Linked DNA regions of Variovorax sp. PBL-E5. The protein of the gene in region 1 interacts with the protein of each later gene in a pairwise test. Links are inferred from orthologs where the notes say so. Each region holds a gene or a part of one and is shown in the gene's direction. Other genes may lie near its edges. The genes, in order: WDLP6_RS14290, WDLP6_RS13760 and glnL.

What was found.
Region 2: the proteins of WDLP6_RS14290 (region 1) and WDLP6_RS13760 interact in binary tests that used the Escherichia coli proteins (3 or more experiments, as listed by UniProt). The link is inferred for Variovorax sp. PBL-E5 from one-to-one orthologs.
Region 3: the proteins of WDLP6_RS14290 (region 1) and glnL interact in binary tests that used the Escherichia coli proteins (3 or more experiments, as listed by UniProt). The link is inferred for Variovorax sp. PBL-E5 from one-to-one orthologs.

The regions. Positions count from the first base shown.
Region 1 is NZ_LR594671.1:2,940,994-2,944,144, reverse strand. The notes cover bases 85-3,083. They hold WDLP6_RS14290 (P-II family nitrogen regulator), read left to right. Parts: upstream 85-1,414; coding sequence 1,415-1,753; downstream 1,754-3,083. Other genes in these bases: WDLP6_RS14275 (RDD family protein), read right to left, coding at 2,886-3,083; WDLP6_RS14280 (diacylglycerol kinase), read right to left, coding at 2,497-2,889; WDLP6_RS14285 (TIGR00730 family Rossman fold protein), read right to left, coding at 1,877-2,467; WDLP6_RS14295 (NAD+ synthase), read left to right, coding at 85-1,418. In the rest of the region: more of WDLP6_RS14295, read left to right, coding at 1-84; more of WDLP6_RS14275, read right to left, coding at 3,084-3,151. UniProt on the Escherichia coli protein: P-II indirectly controls the transcription of the glutamine synthetase gene (glnA). P-II prevents NR-II-catalyzed conversion of NR-I to NR-I-phosphate, the transcriptional activator of GlnA. When P-II is uridylylated to P-II-UMP, these events are reversed.
Region 2 is NZ_LR594671.1:2,828,561-2,831,866, forward strand. What follows is about bases 82-3,235. They hold WDLP6_RS13760 ([protein-PII] uridylyltransferase), read left to right. Parts: upstream 82-441; coding sequence 442-3,030; downstream 3,031-3,235. Other genes in these bases: map (type I methionyl aminopeptidase), read left to right, coding at 82-412; WDLP6_RS13765 (amino acid ABC transporter permease), read right to left, coding at 3,037-3,235. Outside these bases: more of map, read left to right, coding at 1-81; more of WDLP6_RS13765, read right to left, coding at 3,236-3,306.
Region 3 is NZ_LR594671.1:1,676,742-1,679,707, forward strand. The notes cover bases 1-2,814. They hold glnL (nitrogen regulation protein NR(II)), read left to right. Parts: upstream 1-776; coding sequence 777-1,853; downstream 1,854-2,814. Other genes in these bases: glnA (type I glutamate--ammonia ligase), read left to right, coding at 1-60; WDLP6_RS08185 (hypothetical protein), read left to right, coding at 206-715; ntrC (nitrogen regulation protein NR(I)), read left to right, coding at 1,876-2,814. Also shown: more of ntrC, read left to right, coding at 2,815-2,966.

The DNA.
Region 1 (3,151 bases):
TGCGCAGCAGGTCTGTCGCCGTGCAGCTGCGCTCCAACGCGGCCAGCGTCCTGAGCGAAGGCCGCGTTCTCGAAACCTATGCGAAGCGCGAACTGCCGAACTACCAAGTGTTCGACGAGCGCCGCTACTTCACGCCGGGCCAGGGCGTGTGCGTGTTCGAGGCGGGTGGCGTGGCGGTCGGGCTGCTGATCTGCGAGGACGCCTGGTTCGAAGCACCCGCGCAACTCGCGAAGCAGGCTGGCGCCGAAATTCTGGCCGTGATCAATGCGTCGCCCTTCCATGTCGGCAAGGAAGGCGAGCGGGTCGCGCGAATGGCGGAACGCGCGAAGGCGGTGAATCTGCCGCTGGTCTATGCGCATCTGGTGGGTGGCCAGGACGAGGTGGTGTTCGACGGCGCCTCTTTCGCGCTGCAGGCGGATGGCAGCATCGCGCTGCAGGCGGAAAGCTTCAAGGAACAACTGGTCTTTGCAGAAACGGAGCGCGGCGCCGGCGGCGTCGAGTTCGCGCGCAACGAGGCCGCGGTGGTGGCGGCGCGTGACGCCGAAGCCCAGCTCTGGGATGCGCTGGTCATGGGGGTTCGCGACTACATCGGCAAGAACGGTTTTCCGGGCGCGATCCTCGGCTTGTCGGGCGGCATCGATTCGGCGCTGGTGCTTGCCATCGCAGTCGACGCCCTGGGCAAGGACAAGGTGCGGGCCGTGATGATGCCCTCGCCCTATACCGCCGACATCAGCTGGATCGACGCCCGGGCGATGGCCGAGCGGCTCGGCGTGCGCTACGACGAGATCTCGATCAAGCACACGTTCGAGTCGTTCCGGGGCGCGCTGGCCGAGGAGTTCAAGGGTCTGGCCGAGGACACGGCCGAGGAGAACCTGCAGGCCCGCATTCGCGGCACCCTGCTGATGGCCCTGTCTAACAAGTTCGGCTCGATCGTCCTGACCACCGGCAACAAGAGCGAAATGGCGACCGGCTACTGCACGCTGTACGGTGACATGGCGGGCGGCTTTGCGGTCATCAAGGACCTGCTGAAGACCACCGTGTTCGCGCTGGCGCGCTGGCGCAATGCGCACGATCCGTATGGCACCGGCTTCGAGCCGATCCCCGAGCGCATCATCACGCGGCCGCCGAGCGCGGAGCTTCGACCCGACCAGACCGATCAGGACAGTTTGCCGCCTTACGACATACTCGACGGCATCCTGTCGCGCTACATGGAAGACGACGAAGGCATCGACGAGATCATTGCCGCCGGCTACGACCGTGCGGTGGTGGAGCGGGTGGCGCGGCTGATCAAGATCAACGAATACAAAAGGCGCCAGGCGCCTGTGGGCATCCGGGTTAGCCACCGAAGCTTCGGCAAGGATTGGCGATACCCTATCACCAGCAGATTCAACGAAACCGCCGGAAGAAAGACCGCATGAAGCAGATCACCGCCATCGTCAAACCGTTCAAGCTCGACGACGTGCGCGAGGCCTTGGCCGAGGTTGGCGTCACCGGGCTCACCGTGACCGAAGTCAAGGGCTTTGGGCGCCAGAAAGGCCATACCGAGCTCTATCGAGGCGCGGAATATGTGGTGGACTTCCTGCCGAAGATGAAAGTCGAGGTCGTGGTCAACGAGGCCGACGTCGACCGGTGCGTCGATGCGATCGTGGGTGCCGCCCGGACCGGAAAGATCGGCGACGGCAAGATCTTCGTCACGAACGTCGAGCGCGTGGTGCGCATCCGCACCGGCGAGGAAGACGAAGCAGCGGTGTAGGTTGCTCGCCCCCAGGCTGCACGCACTTCGTGTCGCTTCGCCGACCTCCTGCCCGGGGGCGGGCCGGCCGCTTCGGGCGGCCGGGCGCGGCGCCCCTCCCGAAAAACCCCGTTCTGAGCGCCGTTAGAGGATCTCGGCGAGCTTGTCGCCGCGGGGGTGGCGGTGAGCCTCTTCGACCAGCGCTTCGAGCAAGGCCGGGGCTTCGTTGCCGGTGCGCACCAATCCCATCTGCCATTCGCCCATGAAGCCTTCGCGCACGCTGTGTGCGAGGAACGCGAACAGCGCGTCGTAGTAGCTGGCCGCATTCAGGATCCCGATTGGCTTGTCGTGGTAGCCGAGCTGGCGCCAGGTCCAGATCTCGAACAACTCCTCGAAGGTTCCGATGCCGCCCGGCATCGCAAGGAAGGCATCAGCGCGCTCGCCCATCATGGCCTTGCGCTCGTGCATCGTGTCGACGACGTGCAGCTCGTCGCTGAGGCGGTTCGCGAGTTCCTTGTCCACCAGGGCCTGGGGAATGATGCCGACCACGCGCCCGCCGGATGTGCGGGTAGCGTTCGCTAATGTACCCATCAGGCCGGTACGACCGCCGCCGTAGACCAGCTGGCCCCGATGCTCGCCGATCCAACGGCCAACCGCCTCGGCGATGCCGGTGAACTCGGGGCGTTCGCCGGCACGCGAACCGCAATACACACAAATCGAAAAAGCTGGAGTCATCCCCCGATCATGCCGCGCTCTGATGGAACCTAAGTGGCAAAGCGTTGCCACAATGCTGCCAGCCAGACACCGCCGCACAGGAGGATGGACAAAAGTACTGCGGCACTCCCCATGTCCTTGGCACTCTTGGAGAACGAATGCCACTCCGGACCGATCCGGTCGACCGCGGCTTCGATGCCGCTGTTGAGCAACTCGACGATCAGCACCAGCACGATGGTGGCGGCGAGCAACGCAGTTTCCACCCAGTTGCTGCCGACCCAGAACGCCGCAGGCAGCATGAAGACCGCAAACAGCACTTCCTGTCGGAAGGCAGGCTCTTTCCAGCCGGCGCGGAAGCCGTCCAGCGAGATGAGCACCGCGTGCCAGATTCGGATCAGACCGCGGCGTGACTTTTGCGGATTGGCCGGGGTGTCGGGGCTCATCGTCGGCTGAGCGGTGCGGACGGAATGAGGCGGGTTCCCGCCCAGGCGTCGTGCCAGAACTGGTGCTCGGGATGGAATCGGGACAACATCGCCCAGACTGCGACCCAGCCGAAGATCAGCACCGTCGATTCGCCGCCCCCCAGCTTGAAGGGCGCAATCGCCGCGAGCGACGGTAGGAACCACACCCAGCTCAGCAAGTAGCGCAACAACGCGCGGCCCTGGGTCAGCGGACGGCCGAACCGGTCGACAATGCGCAGGCCCC
Region 2 (3,306 bases), 110 kb from region 1 along the record:
GCACGGCATCGTCAAGGTCAGGCCCGGCATCCACCTGGGCGACATCGGCTTCGCGATCCAGCGCTTTGCCGAGAGCAACGGCTTCTCGGTGGTGCGCGAGTTCTGCGGCCACGGCATCGGCCGCGGCTTCCACGAGGAGCCGCAGGTGCTGCACTACGGCAAGCCCGGCACGCTGGAAGAACTCAAGCCCGGCATGACCTTCACCATCGAGCCGATGATCAACGCCGGCAAGCGCGACATCAAGGAAGACGCCAAGGGCGGCCAGTACGACGGCTGGACCATCGTCACGCGCGACCATTCGCTGTCGGCGCAATGGGAGCACACGGTCCTGGTCACCGAGACCGGCTACGAGGTGCTCACGCTGTCCGCCGGCAGCCCCCCGCCGCCCGCTTTCGTCAGCGCCGCGGCCTGACGCCGTATCGGCCGCCCGTGGCTGCCATCATGGTCGACATCCCGTCGCTGCGTGACGCCTATCGCGCGCGCAAGCTCGCGCTGTTCGACCAGTTGCGCAGCGCGCGCGCGCCGACGCGCAGCGTCCACACCGCATTGCGGCAGCTGTCGGCGCTGGCCGATGAAACGCTGGGCGCACTGTGGGCCGAGGCCGGATTCGCGCATGCGTTCGCGCTGGTCGCGGTCGGCGGCTTCGGGCGCGGCGAGCTGTTCCCCTATTCGGATGTCGACGTGCTGCTGCTGCTGCCCGACGATCATGCGGCCGACATCGCGCCCGAGCGGCTCGAAGCCTTCATCGGCCAGTGCTGGGATGCGGGCCTCGAGATCGGCTCCAGCGTGCGCACGGTCGATGAATGCCTGGCCGAGGCCTCGAAGGACGTCACGGTCCAGACCTCGCTGCTCGAATCGCGGCTCGTGGTCGGAGACAAGCGGCTCTATGCGGGATTTCGCAAGCGCTTCCTCGCTGCCATCGACCCGCAAGCCTTCTACGCCGCCAAGTCGCAGGAGATGCGGCACCGCCACCAGAAGTTCGACAGCACGCCCTATGCGCTCGAACCCAACTGCAAGGAATCGCCCGGCGGCCTGCGCGACCTGCAGACCATCCTGTGGATGAGCAAGGCGGCGGGCTTCGGCAACCGCTGGGACGACCTCGCGAAGTCCGGCCTGGCCACGCCCTTCGAGGTGCAGCAGATCAAGCGCAACGAGGCGCTGCTGAGCCTGATCCGCGCGCGCCTGCACGTGATCGCCAACCGCCGCGAGGACCGGCTGGTGTTCGACCTGCAGACCGCCGTCGCCGCCAGCTTCGGCTATGCCGGCGAGTCCCAGCGCAGGGCGAGCGAAGCGCTGATGCGCCGCTACTACTGGGCCGCCAAGGCGGTGTCGCAGCTCACGCAGATCCTGCTGCTCAACATCGCCGAACGCCTGCAGCCGCAGGCCGAGGAAGCGACGCGCATCAACGACCGCTTCTTCGAGAAGGCCGGGCTGATCGAGGTGGCGAGCGACGATCTCTACCTGAAGGATCCGCACGCGATCCTCGAGACCTTCCTGCTCTACCAGAAGACGATCGGCGTCAACGGCCTCGCGCCGCGCACGCTGCGCGCGCTCTACAACGCGCGCCATGTGATGGACAGCAAGTTCCGCAACGACCGCGTGAACCACATGACCTTCATGCGCATGCTGCTGGAGCCGCGCGGCATCACGCACGCGCTCAGGCTCATGAACCAGACCTCGGTGCTGGGGCGCTACCTGCGCGTGTTCCGCAGCATCGTCGGGCAGATGCAGCACGACCTGTTCCACGTCTACACGGTCGACCAGCACATCCTGATGGTGCTGCGCAACGTGCGGCGCTTCTTCATCGCCGAGCATGCGCACGAGTATCCGTTCTGCTCGCAGCTCGCCGCGGGCTGGGACAAGCCGTGGATCCTGTACGTCGCCGCGCTGTTCCACGACATCGCCAAGGGCCGCGGCGGCGACCACTCCGAGCTCGGTGCGCGCGACGTGCGGCGCTTCTGCCGCCAGCACGAGATCGAGCGCGAGGACAGCCGGCTGATCGAGTTCCTGGTGGCTGAGCACCTGGTGATGAGCCAGGTCGCGCAGAAGCAGGACCTGAGCGACCCGGAGGTGATCGGCGCCTTCGCCAAACGCGTGGGCAACGAGCGCTATCTGACGGCGCTGTACCTGCTGACCATCGCCGACATCCGGGGCACCTCGCCGCGCGTGTGGAATGCCTGGAAAGGCAAGCTGCTCGAAGACCTCTACCGATCGACGCTGCGCGCGCTGGGCGGACGCATGCCGGATCCGGGCGCCGAGGTCGAGGCGCGCAAGCGCGACGCGCTGATCCAGCTGGCGCTGTATGCGCAACCCTTCGAGGCGCACAAGGCGCTGTGGGAGACGCTCGACGTCGGCTACTTCATGCGCCACGATGCGTCGGAGATCGCGTGGCACACCAAGCAGCTGTCGCGCCACGTGCCGCCGCGCGGCATACCGGTCGATCCGCATGCGCCGGCCCTGGTGCGCGCCCGGCTGTCGCCGGTGGGCGAAGGCCTGCAGGTGGTCGTGTACACGCCCGATCAGCCCGACTTGTTCGCACGCATCTGCGGCTACTTCGATCAGGCCTCGTTCAGCATCCTGGATGCCAAGGTCCACACGGCGAGCAACGGCTATGCGCTGGACACCTTCCAGGTCGTCGCGACCTTCATTCCCGAGCATTACCGCGACCTGATCAGCATGGTCGAGACCGGGCTGGCGAAAACGCTCGGCGAAGCCGGGCCGCTGCCGCCGCCGAGCAAGGGCCGCGTCTCGCGCCGGGTGCGGAGTTTTCCGATCAAGCCGCGCATCAGCCTCCTGCCCGACGAGAAGGCGCAGCGCTGGCTGCTCAACATCTCGGCCAGCGATCGCACCGGCCTCTTGTATTCGGTCGCACGCGTGCTGGCGCGGCATCATCTGAATCTTCAGCTCGCGAAGGTGACGACGCTCGGCGAACGGGTCGAGGACACCTTCCTGATCAGCGGACCGGAATTGCAGGGGCAGCGCGCGCAGCTGGCGATCGAGACCGAACTGCTCGAGGCGCTGGCGGCCTGAGCGTCGCTAGTCCCGGCCGGCAGCGAGTCGCCGCTCCAGCCACCCGGCGTACCTCGCCAACCCGAAGCACATCACCCAATACACCAGCGCCAGGAACAGGTAGCCCTCGAGGTAGAACGGCCGCCATGTCGGATCGCCGCCGAGGGCCAGCCCCAGCGCGCCGGTCAGTTCGAAGAGGCCAACCACGGTCACCAGCGAGGTGTCCTTCAGGGTTCCGACGACGGTGTTGGTAATTGCCGGCACGACCAGTCGCAGCGCCTGCGGCAGCACGATGTC
Region 3 (2,966 bases), 1.3 Mb from region 1 along the record:
GTCACCCGCTTCCGGATGGCGACGCACCCGGTCGAGTTCGACATGTACTACTCCTTGTAATGTTGCTCGCCCCGGGGCTTCGCGCACGATTGCGTTAAAAAGGACGGCACCGCCGTCCTTTTTCTTTGGTCGGGAACCTCGGCGTGCTTGCTGCTTCGAATTGCAACGAGAATGCCGATTTGCCGTGCTACCCAGATCCATGACCATGAAGACACTTCCCGCTTTCCTGCTGGCCGCCTTCGCGGCAGCCGGCGTGCACGTTCAGGCCCAGGCACAGGAGCGTGTCTGGCGCTGCGGCAACGAATACACCAACAACGCGACCGTCGCCCAGCAGCGCGGCTGCAAGGTGATGGAAGGCGGCAACGTCACCGTGGTGCAGGGCACCCGTCCCGCGGCCGCTGCGGCGTCAGGGGGCGGTGCGGTTCGGGCGCCGGCCGGCAGTCCCCGGGTCGACAGCGCCGACCAGCGTGCGCGCGACGGCGAGGCCCGTTCGGTGCTGCAGTCAGAACTCAAAAAGGCGGAAGACCGCCAGGCCCAGCTTCGGAAGGACTACAACAATGGCGAGCCCGAAAAGCAGGGCAGCGAGAGCAAGAACTACCAGAAGTATCTCGACCGCGTGGCCGACATGAAGGCCGAGATCGCGCGCAACGAGAGCGACATCGCGGGCATCCGCCGCGAGCTCGGTCGCCTGCCGCCGCAGCCGTCCAGTCCCTGAATGGCGCTGTCTTCTTCGGCATTGCACTTGCCGGCCATTCGCCCGACGGCGGCCTGAGCGCATGGCCTTCGGCAAGCCCGCGGGCGCCGGCAAGCGCTTCCAGTCCTTCGATCTGCTGTCCACGCTGATTGCGGTGGTCCGCATGGACGGCTCCGTGCTGTTCGCCAACTCGGGCCTCGAGGATGCGCTCGGCACCTCCCGCCGAACGCTCGAGGGCTCGCAGTTCGGCGCCTGCTTCCACGAGCCGCACGTGCTGCGCACCGCCATCGAGGGTGCGCGCAGCAACGACTTCGCGACGCTGCGCTACGAAGCGCTGCTGCGCCGCGTCAACCATGACCTGATGCCGGTGCTGGTGACACTCGCGCAGAGCGACCGGCCCGGCGAGCTGATCATCGAGATGTCGGCGCTCGAGCAGCAGGCGCGGCAGGACCGCGAGGAGCGGCTGCTCGATCAGGCGCAAGCCAACAAGGAACTGATCCGCAACCTCGCGCACGAGATCAAGAATCCGCTCGGCGGCATCCGCGGCGCGGCGCAGCTGCTGCAGATGGAAGTCGAGTCGCGCGACCTCATCGAATACACGCAGGTGATCATCCATGAAGCCGATCGGCTGCAGACTTTGGTCGATCGCCTGCTGGCGCCGCACCGCCGGCCGCATGTCGTCGGTGACGTCAACATCCACGAGGTGTGCGAACGGGTGCGTTCCGTGATCCTCGCGGAGTTTCCGCGCGACCTGCACATCGAGCGCGATTTCGACGTGTCGATTCCCGAGTTTCGCGGCGATCGCGAGCAGCTCATCCAGGCCACGCTCAACATCGTCCACAACGCGGCGCAGGCGCTCGCCGAGCGTCGCGCGGCCGGCGATGCGCAGATCACCTTCAGGACCCGCATCGCGCGCCAGGTGATCTTCAACAAGCAGTGGTATCGACTGGCACTGGAATTGCATGTCATCGACAATGGACCGGGTGTGCCGGACACGATCAAGGACCGTATCTTCTATCCACTCGTTTCGGGCAGGGAAGGCGGGACTGGGCTGGGATTGACGCTCGCGCAAACTTTTGTGCAGCAGCATCATGGCGTGATCGAGTGCGACAGCGTCCCGGGACGAACCGATTTCAAGATATTGATACCGCTGCCCTAGCAGCCAGGCAACAAGGAGCTGCATGAAGCCGATCTGGATAGTGGATGACGACCAATCGATCCGCTTCGTGTTGGAAAAGGCGCTGCTGCGCGAAGACATGCCGACCCGCAGCTTCACCAACACCCGGGAGGTGCTTGCCGCCCTCGAGGCCGCGACGGATGACGAGATGCAGGGCCCGCAGGTCCTGGTGAGCGACATCCGCATGCCGGGCGGCTCCGGGCTCGAGCTGCTCGACAAGATCAAGGCCAGGCATCCGGGCCTGCCGGTCATCATCATGACCGCGTTCTCCGACCTCGACAGCGCCGTGTCGGCTTTTCAGGGCGGTGCCTTCGAATACCTTCCCAAGCCCTTCGACCTGCCGCGCGCCGTCGAGCTGATCCGTCGTGCAGTCGACGAGAGTCAACGCGAGGAAGTGGCCGAGGAGCGCATGGCCGAAGCGCCCGAGATGCTGGGCCAGGCGCCCGCGATGCAGGACGTGTTCCGCGCGATCGGCCGGCTCTCGCAAAGCAACGTCACGGTGCTGATCACCGGCGAGTCGGGCTCCGGCAAGGAACTGGTGGCGCGCGCGCTGCACAAGCATTCGTCGCGCGCCAGCGGCCCTTTCGTCGCCATCAACACCGCTGCCATTCCCAAGGACCTGCTCGAAAGCGAGCTCTTCGGCCACGAGCGCGGCGCCTTCACCGGCGCGCAGACGATGCGGCGCGGACGCTTCGAGCAGGCCGAAGGCGGCACCCTGTTTCTCGACGAGATCGGCGACATGCCCTTCGACCTGCAGACGCGGCTGCTGCGCGTGCTGAGCGACGGGCATTTCTATCGCGTGGGCGGACACAACTCGGTCAAGGCCAACGTGCGCGTGATCGCCGCCACGCACCAGGATCTCGAACAGCGCGTGAAGCTCGGCGGCTTTCGCGAAGACCTGTTCCATCGGCTCAACGTGATCCGGCTGCGGCTGCCGGCGCTGCGCGAGCGCGGCGAGGACATCCCCGCGCTCACGCGCCATTTCCTTCAGCAAAGCGCCAAGCAGCTCGGCGTGGAACCCAAGCGCATCTCGGACGCGGCGCTCGTGCAGCTCGCGACCTTCGGTTTTCCCGGCAATGTGCGGCAGCTCGAGAA